3 linked regions of the Caballeronia sp. TF1N1 genome follow. Each later gene encodes a partner of the first gene's protein in a complex. Links are inferred from orthologs where the notes say so. Each region holds a gene or a part of one and is shown on either strand. Other genes may lie near its edges.

Evidence for each region.
Region 2: the proteins of LDZ28_RS09630 (region 1) and eno are in contact, whole or in part, in a solved structure (PDB 2FYM), measured with the Escherichia coli proteins. The link is inferred for Caballeronia sp. TF1N1 from one-to-one orthologs.
Region 3: the proteins of LDZ28_RS09630 (region 1) and pnp are in contact, whole or in part, in a cryo-EM structure (PDB 9QH0), measured with the Escherichia coli proteins. The link is inferred for Caballeronia sp. TF1N1 from one-to-one orthologs.

The regions. Positions count from the first base shown.
Region 1 is NZ_CP084626.1:2,073,453-2,077,548, forward strand. Bases 71-4,017 are described here. They hold LDZ28_RS09630 (Rne/Rng family ribonuclease), read left to right. Parts: upstream 71-421; coding sequence 422-3,817; downstream 3,818-4,017. Outside these bases: GTP 3',8-cyclase MoaA, read left to right, coding at 4,022-4,096. UniProt on the Escherichia coli protein: Endoribonuclease that plays a central role in RNA processing and decay. Required for the maturation of 5S and 16S rRNAs and the majority of tRNAs. Also involved in the degradation of most mRNAs.
Region 2 is NZ_CP084626.1:1,889,507-1,892,495, reverse strand. What follows is about bases 1-2,840. They hold eno (phosphopyruvate hydratase), read left to right. Parts: upstream 1-698; coding sequence 699-1,982; downstream 1,983-2,840. Other genes in these bases: LDZ28_RS08765 (hypothetical protein), read right to left, coding at 2,653-2,840; ftsB (cell division protein FtsB), read left to right, coding at 2,091-2,555; kdsA (3-deoxy-8-phosphooctulonate synthase), read left to right, coding at 1-331. Also shown: more of LDZ28_RS08765, read right to left, coding at 2,841-2,989. UniProt on the Escherichia coli protein: Catalyzes the reversible conversion of 2-phosphoglycerate (2-PG) into phosphoenolpyruvate (PEP). It is essential for the degradation of carbohydrates via glycolysis.
Region 3 is NZ_CP084626.1:1,811,959-1,815,057, reverse strand. What follows is about bases 96-3,045. They hold pnp (polyribonucleotide nucleotidyltransferase), read left to right. Parts: upstream 96-476; coding sequence 477-2,615; downstream 2,616-3,045. Other genes in these bases: LDZ28_RS08415 (NAD(P)H-quinone oxidoreductase), read left to right, coding at 2,810-3,045. Outside these bases: rpsO (30S ribosomal protein S15), read left to right, coding at 1-88; more of LDZ28_RS08415, read left to right, coding at 3,046-3,099. UniProt on the Escherichia coli protein: Involved in mRNA degradation. Catalyzes the phosphorolysis of single-stranded polyribonucleotides processively in the 3'- to 5'-direction. Also involved, along with RNase II, in tRNA processing.

The sequences.
Region 1 (4,096 bases):
TCAGGCAAGGGTCGAGGTCGGCGAAGAAGCATCGCGCGAATTACGCGAGGCCGCCCTCCTGCATTGCCGCCGTCGGAGGAGAAGGCTCTGTTCGAAGAGCGCAGCGGGTTTGGCGCGTCTAATTTGAGACGCGAAACCCCCGGCGCCGCCGTTTTTCCTCGACGCGTTTTACCGCGCAGCGCACCGTATCGGCGCGCCTCCCAGTTGTCGCAAGGTGCCCCACGGCCCGGCCCGCTCATGCGCCCGTGCCCGCTTTCGGCAATTCTCCCGCCAGAAGTCCCGCTCCAGCGTGCTTTGTGACAACACACAAAAAGCGCGGCACGCTCGCCCTCCCGCTTCGCCCGCCGATGTTCGACCACGGGTTCGAACTCCGCGCCGATTCGCAAGATGAGGGACGGCAGGGCCGCTCTGGAGCCGTTCAATGAAACGCATGCTGTTTAATGCGACGCAGCAGGAAGAACTCCGCGTCGCCATCGTCGATGGGCAGAAGCTCATCGATATCGACATCGAAACCGCCGGGCGCGAACAGCGCAAAGGCAACATCTACAAGGGAGTCGTCACCCGCATCGAGCCGTCGCTCGAAGCCTGTTTCGTCAACTACGGCGAGGACCGCCACGGTTTTCTGCCGTTCAAGGAAGTCGCCCGCCAATATTTTCGCGACGGCATCGAGATGCGCTCCGCGCGCATTCAGGACGCGCTGCGCGAAGGCCAGGAACTGATCGTTCAGGTCGAAAAGGAAGAACGCGGCAACAAGGGCGCGGCGCTGACCACGTTCATTTCGCTCGCCGGACGCTATCTCGTCCTGATGCCGAACAACCCGCGCGGCGGCGGCGTGTCGCGCCGGATCGAAGGCGACGAGCGGCAGGAACTGCGCGAAACCATGGCGCAGCTCGAATTGCCGGAAGGCATGAGCATCATCGCGCGCACAGCGGGGATCGGACGCTCGGCCGAAGAACTCCAGTGGGACCTGAATTACCTGATGCAACTGTGGCGCGCGATCGAAGCCGCGTCGCAGAGCGGTGTCGCCGGCCAGCCCATGCTGATTTATCTCGAATCGAGCCTCGTCATTCGCGCGATTCGCGACTATTTCCAGCCGGATATCGGCGAAATTCTCATCGACACGACCGAAATCCATGATCAGGCGCGCGCCTTCATGGACATCGTGATGCCCGACAACCTGCAAAAGGTGAAGCGCTATCACGACGACGTGCCGCTGTTCTCGCGTTTCCAGATCGAGCATCAGATTGAAACCGCGTATTCGCGCACGGTGCCGCTGCCTTCGGGCGGCGCGATCGTGATCGATCACACCGAGGCGCTCGTCGCCATCGACGTGAACTCGGCGCGCGCGACCAAGGGCGCCGACATCGAGGAAACCGCCACGCGCACCAATCTGGAAGCCGCCGACGAAGTCGCGCGCCAGTTGCGTCTGCGCGATCTGGGCGGGCTGATCGTGATCGACTTCATCGACATGGAGTCGGCAAAAAGCCAGCGCGAGGTCGAACAGCGCCTGAAAGACGCGCTCAAGCACGACCGTGCGCGCGTACAAATGGGCAAGATTTCTCGCTTCGGGTTGATGGAACTGTCGCGTCAGCGGCTGCGTCCGGCACTCTCCGAAGGCAGCCACGTCACCTGCCCGCGTTGTAACGGCACGGGCCATATCCGCGATACCGAGTCGTCCGCGCTGCAAGTGCTGCGGATCATTCAGGAAGAAGCGATGAAGGAAAACACCGCGGCGATTCATTGCCAGGTGCCGGTCGAAGTGACCGCCTTCCTATTGAACGAAAAGCGCTCGGAAATCAACAAGATCGAGTCGCGCTTCAAGGTCAACGTCGTTCTGATTCCGAACAAGCATCTGGAGACGCCGCATTACAAGCTGGAGCGTCTGCGTCACGACGATGCCCGTCTCGACGAACCGCGCGCCTCGTGGAAGATGGCAGTGGAAGCGGCAACCGAGATGGAATCGGAAACCGGCTACAGCAAACGCACCGAGGAAGTAAAGCCGAAGCAGGAAGCGGCGGTCAAGGGCATCACGCCCGAGAAGCCCGCGCCGAGCGCGCCGGTCAAACCGGCGCCGGTCGAGGCCGCGCCCGTTGCAGCGACGCCGGAGCCGGCGAGCGGCGGGTTCATCGCGTGGATCAAGAACCTGTTCGGCATTCAGCCTGAAGTCAAACCGGCGCCCGCGCCGGTCGAAGCGCAACCCGCCACGCGCGCGCCACGCGAGCGCCCGGAGCGCGGCGAACGCACGGGCGGCGGCGATCGCAACCGTAATCGCCGTGGCGGTGCGAATCGCGATGGCGCGGCCGTGGGCGCCGCTGCCGGCGCAAACGGCGTGAATGGCGCGGTTGGCGGCGGCAATGGCACGGGCCGTCAAGGCGCACGCCGTGAAGACCGCGAGGCGCGTCCGGGTCGCGAAGGCCGTGAATTGCGCGAAGTTCGCGAGCCGCGTGAAGCACGCGAAGGACGTGAAGGACGCGAGCCCCGCGAGGCGCGTGAGGCACGTGAGCCGCGCGAACGCAATCAGGACCGAAACGCCGAACGCGCACCGCGCGCCGAGGCTGCGGAGCGTCCGGAACGACGCGAGCGTGCGGATCGCGGCGAGCGTGGTGAACGTGGCGATCGTGCGGAACGCACCGAGCGTCCGGAACGTGGCGAGCGTCGCAAGCCGCAAGCCGAAACCGCCGTCGAAGCACTGACGCCAAGCGAAGCGGTGCCGTCGGAAATCGTCGAAACGGCGCAAACCGACGACGACTTCGCGCAGCAAAACGGTCTCGACGCGGTATCGGCGGAACAAGCCGCGCGTGATGGCGAAGAGCGTCGTCGCCGCCGTCGCGGTCGTCGTGGCGGTCGTCGCGAACGTGAAGATGACGGCACGACGGTGAATCACGCCGCCGATGTCGCCGAAGCGGAAGGCGCAGCCGAAAGCATGTCGGCGCAAGCTGGCGTGTTCGACGCGGAAGCCGCGCAAGAAGCCGCCGCGCGTCGCGAACCGCGTCCGGCCGTTGCCGCGCCGCAGCCTGTCGCCGAACGCAGCGTGGAAAAGGCGCCCGAGCAAGCCGTCGCTGCACCGGTGCAAGCGCCTGTGCGCGTCGAGCAGCCGTCGCAGACCGAGGCTATCGAAGCGAACGCGCAGTTGAAGGCGACGACGCCCGAACCGGCGCCGGAGTTCTTCGCGAAGTCGGATGCTTCGCTCGCGGTCGATAACCCGTTCGGCCCGACGCCGAAACTCGCGGAAACGAAGCCCGCCGATCCTTTCGCGCCTGCCACGCCTGCTGCTCCCGCGGCCGTGGAAGAAGCGAAGCCTGTCGAAGTGGCCGCGCCTGTCGAAACCGCGAAGCCAGTGGAAACGGCCAAGCCGGTCGAAGCTCCGGCTGAGGCAATCGCGGAAACGCCGTCCGCCGAAGCCGCGCCGGTACGGGCCGAACCCGCCGAACCCGTCAAGGTCGCCGCGGTTGCAGCGACGCCTGAGGCGACTTCGGTTCCGCCCGTGCAGGTCCAGGCCGTGGAAACGGTGACAACTGAAAGCGTGATTGAAACGGCAGTGGCTTCGCAGCCCGTCGCAGTGGAAGCGGAACCGGTGAAAGCCGCCGCGCCCGCGGCTGCACCGGCCGCGACGCCGGTATCGACGGAAGCGTTGCAGCCGATGCTCGAATCCGCCGGCCTCGTCTGGGTCAACACGGACGCCAGCAAGCTGCGCGACGCCAACGCCGCAGCCGAGCGCGAAGCCGCGCCGGCACGCGTGCCGCGCGAGCGCAAGCCGCTGCCGCCTGTGAGCGCCGCGCCGATGCAGCAAGTGGAAACCGGCAAAGACGCGCAGTAAGCGTAGTGCCGCAACCGGGCGTTCCACGGAACGCCCGGTTGCGCAGGAAAAACGCCATCGGCTAACGTCGATGGCGTTTTTTTTGACGCCTAGGTATGGAAAGCCTGTACCAAAGGGTAAGACGACTGGTTCGCCGCGTTCCGCTAAAATGACTGCGTGCTTCTACTATTCGAACAAGCCTCCGAGCCGAGCAAGACCGCCGCCATGTCCCGACGCATCATCCCCTTAGCCGATGTCAGCGCCATTCCGGATTTTTCCGGCGCGGTGGCATTGCCATCC
Region 2 (2,989 bases), 180 kb from region 1 along the record:
TAACAACCTCGTGTCCGATATGCGCTCGCTCGCCATCATGCGCGAGACCAACGCGCCTATCGTGTTCGACGCAACTCATTCGGTGCAGTTGCCGGGCGGGCAAGGCACGAGTTCGGGCGGCCAGCGTGAGTTCGTGCCGGTGTTGGCGCGCGCGGCGGTGGCCGTGGGCGTGTCCGGGCTTTTCATGGAGACGCATCCCGATCCCGCGTGCGCGAAGTCGGACGGCCCGAACGCGGTGCCGCTGCATCGCATGGAAGCGTTGCTCGAAACGCTCGTCGCGCTGGATCGCGCGGTCAAGAGCGGTCCGTTTCTCGAAAACGACTTCAGCTGATCGTCAAATCGCTTCAGGCAGGAAAGCGGGCGTCGCCTTCACGGCGTCCGTGTCTTAAAAATAGTCACGCGGAGTGACAACATAAGAGGAGATGGGCGTGCAAGGCCTGGCGGCACGAGGGCTTGTCAAACGCGCCGCGGCCGCAGCAAAACGCATGCAGCCGGTTTCATGTGCGGACCATCGATTTCGACAGTGCCAGACGGTTCGATCGTCGCTGGCGCCAGGCTCGCGCGGTAACACGCGGGCAAGCGCCACGGAATGAACCTGATGGCCGTGGAAGGTGTCTCAAGCGAAGCCGTCGCGCGCGAACCTGGACGCGCGAAGCATCGCTGTGACTGACAGAATTCATCGTCAATTTGAGGAAACCATGAGTGCTATCGTAGATATCATCGGCCGCGAGATTCTCGATTCGCGAGGCAATCCGACCGTCGAATGCGACGTATTGCTCGAGTCGGGCACGATGGGCCGCGCAGCGGTGCCGTCGGGTGCATCGACGGGCTCGCGCGAAGCCATCGAACTACGCGACGGCGAAGCCGGCCGCTATGGCGGCAAGGGCGTCCTGAAGGCAGTCGAACACATCAACACCGAGATCTCCGAAGCCATCATGGGTCTCGACGCCTCGGAGCAGGCATTCCTCGACAAGACGCTGCTCGAACTCGACGGCACCGAAAACAAGTCGCGACTCGGCGCGAACGCAATGCTCGCCGTTTCCATGGCGGTTGCGAAGGCCGCAGCCGAGGAAGCGGGACTGCCGCTGTATCGCTACTTCGGCGGCTCGGGCGCCATGCAACTGCCGGTGCCGATGATGAACATCGTCAACGGCGGCGCGCACGCGAACAACAGCCTGGACATCCAGGAATTCATGATCGTGCCGGTAAGCCAGCCGACCTTTCGCGAAGCCCTGCGTTGCGGCGCCGAAGTGTTCCACGCGTTGAAGAAGATTCTGGCCGATCGCGGCATGAGCACGGCAGTGGGCGACGAAGGCGGCTTTGCGCCGAACTTCGGCAGCAACGACGAGTGTCTCTCGACCGTCCTGCAGGCTATCGAAAAAGCGGGGTATCGCGCCGGTGAAGACGTGCTGCTCGCGCTCGATTGCGCGGCAAGTGAGTTCTACCACGACGGCAAGTACCAGTTGGCCGGCGAAGGTCTGCAACTGTCGTCCGGCGAATTTTCGGACTATCTGGCGACGCTCGCCGACAAGTTCCCGATCGTCTCCATTGAAGACGGCATGCACGAAAGCGACTGGGACGGCTGGAAGACGCTGACCGATCGCCTCGGCAAGAAGATTCAGCTCGTCGGCGACGACCTCTTCGTCACCAACACGCGCATCCTGAAGGAAGGCATCGACAAGGGTATCGCCAACTCGATCCTCATCAAGATCAACCAGATCGGCACGCTCACCGAAACCTTCGCGGCGATCGAAATGGCGAAGCGCGCGTCGTACACGGCGGTCATCTCGCACCGTTCGGGCGAGACGGAAGATTCGACCATCGCGGATATCGCCGTCGGTCTGAACGCCGGCCAGATCAAGACCGGTTCGCTGTCGCGCAGCGATCGCATCTCGAAGTACAACCAGTTGCTGCGTATCGAGGAAGACCTCGGCGATATCGCAAGCTACCCCGGCAAGTCGGCGTTCTATAACCTCCGCTAAAGCTTTTGCCGCTTTAGTCGATAAGAACGTTAGTCTTATTTTCAGCCCGCCGCCCACGGCCTCGACGTCAATAGAGGTTGCCGGGCGGCGCTTATTTCGGCTACTCGAATGCGGCTCGTAACTGTCGTTCTGGTCTTGTTACTGGCGCTGATCCAATACCCGTTGTGGTGGGGACACGGCGGCTGGCTTCGCGTGCATGAATTGCAGCAGCAGCTCGCGCAGCAAAGCGACAAGAACACGAATCTGAAGCTGCGCAACGAGCGCGTTCAGGGTGAAGTGCAGGATCTGCAAAGCGGCACCGCGGCTGTCGAAGAGCGCGCGCGCTATGAGATGGGCATGGTGAAGGACAGCGAGGTGTTCGTGCAATTCGTCGCGCCGAACTCCAACGCGCCTGTCAACTCGGCGAACGTGCCCGGCATGAACGGTTCGACGCGCGGGCAAGTCTCGGCGGCGCCGTTGCGCGTGGTGCCGAATCCGGTTTCGCGCTCGAAGCAGGAAATGCGCGACGCGGACAAGAAAATGCAGAAGGAAAAGGCCGCCGAAGCGAAGAAGAAGCAGGGCGCGGCTAACTGAGCGGCTTTTCGTTTTTCTCGGCAAAATAAAAAATGGCGCAGTCGATATTTCGACCGCGCCATTTTTCATGTGCGCCTGGTTTGCGCGGGATTCGCCGTTACCAGGAATAGCCGGTGCCGATGCCTATACCCGAGCCCCAGTAAGGACCGCCACCCCAGCCGCCGCTGGAATAGCCGCCGTAGACCGTGACGGGGGGCGTGTAGTAATTGGACATCATCTTGGCGTCGTTGCCTATGCTCGCAGCCTTCTGCGATTCGTTCAGCGCCTGTTTGTCGATGGCGTTATAGCGCGCCATCTGCTGCTCGGGCGTGAGCGTCTCTTGCGGGGGCAGCGGCGTGTTGGGCAAGCGGCTGTAGATTGGCGAAGGGCCGGGCGGGTCCATCGTGCAGCCAGCGACGAGCGCCAAGCCCAAGAGGCACGACGAAAGTTTCCAG
Region 3 (3,099 bases), 260 kb from region 1 along the record:
CCGTCGCCGCAAGCTGCTCGACTACCTGAAGGGCAAGGACGCGGACCGTTACCGCTCGCTGATCGAAAAACTGGGTCTGCGTAAGTAATTGCGCCCAAACGTGGCTTTGCGGCCAGCGTTCTAACGAAGTGCCTGTGTCAGTTCGCTGATACAGGCATTTTGTTTTTGCGCGATCCGCTCGCCTGATCATTTGCCCGGTCAGCGCTCGGTCGATCTCTCATCATTGGGTTCGTCGAATGCTGATAATCGGCAAGTAGTTCACATGCTTTACCCCGGATGCTTCATCCGGACAGACACTCGGTGCAGCCTCGCGGCGGAGCTTTGTGTCATTCCAGCGCGGTATGAACACTCAATGCGCGCGGCGCGCTGGAATGGCATAACACACCTCTCAAGCGCGGCTCGGTACCGCCTAGCCAGCGCCGTCCGGTGGGCAAACGTCCACCGATCCGGCGTGGCGCAACGTAGAAGGAGTCGCAATGTTCAATAAGATCGTCAAGGAATTCAAGTGGGGACAGCATAACGTCCGCCTGGAAACGGGTGAAATCGCTCGTCAGGCAAGCGGCGCGGTGATCGTCGATGTCGAAGATACCGTCGTGCTCGCCACTGTCGTCGGCGCAAAGACCGCCAAGCCGGGTCAGGATTTCTTCCCGCTGACCGTCGATTACCTCGAAAAGACCTACGCTGCCGGCAAGATTCCGGGTGGCTTCTTCCGCCGCGAAGGCCGTCCGTCCGAAGGCGAGACGCTCATCTCGCGCCTGATCGACCGTCCGCTGCGCCCGCTCTTCCCGGAAGGCTTCTATAACGAAGTGCAGGTCGTGATCCACGTCCTGTCGCTGAACCCGGACGTTCCCGCCGACATTCCCGCGCTGATCGGCGCGTCGGCAGCGCTCGCCGTGTCCGGTCTGCCGTTCAACGGCCCGGTCGGCGCCGCGCGCGTCGCCTACATCAACAACGAATACGTGCTGAACCCGACGCGTCCGCAAATGAAGGAATCGGCGCTCGACCTCGTGGTCGCCGGTACGGAACGCGCGGTGCTGATGGTGGAATCGGAAGCGCAGCAGTTGTCCGAGGAAGTCATGCTCGGCGCGGTCGTGTTCGGCCACGAGCAAATGCAAATCGCCATCGACGCAATCCATGAACTGGTGCGCGACGGCGGCAAGCCGGAATGGGACTGGCAGCCGGCCCCGAAGAACGAAGCGCTCATCTCGCGCGTCACGGAAATCGCCAAGCCGGAACTGGAAGCGGCTTATCAACTGCGCAACAAGCAAGCGCGTTCGGCCAAGCTGAAGGAAGTTTTCGCGGCGACCTCGGCGAAGCTCGCAGCGGACGCGGCTGCTTCGGGCACGGCAGCGGCGGATGCGGCGACCATCGGCAACGTGTTGTTCGACATCGAAGCGAAGATCGTCCGTTCGCAGATTTTGAACGGCGAACCGCGTATCGACGGTCGCGACACGCGCACCGTGCGTCCGATCGAAATCCGCACCGGCGTTCTGCCGCGCACCCACGGCTCGGCGCTCTTCACGCGCGGCGAGACGCAGGCGCTGGTCGTCGCCACGCTCGGCACGAAGGGCGACGAGCAGAACATCGACGCGCTCGAAGGCGAATACCGCGAGCGCTTCATGCTTCACTACAACATGCCGCCGTTCGCGACGGGCGAAACGGGCCGCGTCGGTTCGCCGAAGCGCCGTGAAATCGGTCACGGCCGTCTCGCCAAGCGCGCGCTGGTCGCGTGCCTGCCGAACGCCGACGAATTCGGCTATTCCATCCGCGTCGTGTCGGAAATCACGGAATCGAACGGCTCTTCGTCGATGGCTTCGGTCTGCGGCGGTTGCCTCGCGCTGATGGACGCCGGCGTGCCGATGAAGGCGCACGTGGCCGGCATCGCCATGGGCCTGATCCTCGAAGACAACAAGTTCGCGGTTCTGACCGACATCCTCGGCGACGAAGATCACCTCGGCGACATGGACTTCAAGGTGGCCGGCACCGCGCAAGGCGTGACGGCGCTGCAAATGGACATCAAGATTCAGGGCATCACCAAGGAAATCATGCAGGTCGCGCTCGCGCAGGCGAAGGAAGGCCGCATGCATATCCTCGGCAAGATGACCGCCGCGGTGCCGACCACGAACACGGAGTTATCGGACTACGCGCCGCGCATGATCACCATCAAGATCAATCCGGAGAAGATTCGCGACGTGATCGGCAAGGGCGGTTCGGTGATCCGCGCGCTGACGGAAGAGACCGGCACGACCATCGACATTTCCGACGACGGCGTCGTGACCATTGCGAGCACGAGCTCGGAAGGCATGGCCGAGGCGAAGAAGCGTATCGAGAACATCACGGCCGAAGTGGAAGTGGGCCAAGTGTACGAAGGTCCGGTGCTCAAGCTGCTGGACTTCGGCGCGATCGTGAATATCCTGCCGGGCAAGGATGGTCTCCTGCACATCTCGGAAATCGTCAACGAGCGTGTGAAGGACATCAACGACTACCTGAAGGAAGGCCAGATCGTGAAGGTCAAGGTCATCCAGACGGACGAGAAGGGTCGCGTGCGTCTGTCGGCCAAGGCGCTTCTGAACGAAGCCGCGCAACAAGCCGAACCGACGCAGCCGCAGCAGTAATGCGGTAATGTGTCGACGGCCGGCCGCATCTGCGAGCCGGCCGTTTTCTTGTATGAGGTGCAGCGGGCGACGCTTTGTCCGATGCATCGCCGGACCCGATGGCACTGTGGAGCGCGTGTCGCCCGCGCGACACAGTGCCATCTGGTTCGCCAAGTCAACGCGCTTGCCACACGACTGACTGTCTGGGAGAAGCAATGAAGGCCATCGAAATCACTGAGTTTGGTGCACCCGAAGTGCTGAAGCTGGGCGAGCGCCCGAAGCCCGAGCCGGGCAAGTGCGAAGTGCTCATCAAGGTGAGCGCTTCGGGCGTCAACCGGCCCGATGTATTTCAGCGCAAGGGCGCGTATGCGCCGCCGCCGGGCGCGTCGGATTTGCCGGGGCTCGAAGTGGCGGGCGAGATCGTCGATGGCGACTTCGATCCAAAACATAATCCGTTCGGCCTCAAGAAGGGCGATCGCGTCTGCGCGCTGCTCGCGGGCGGCGG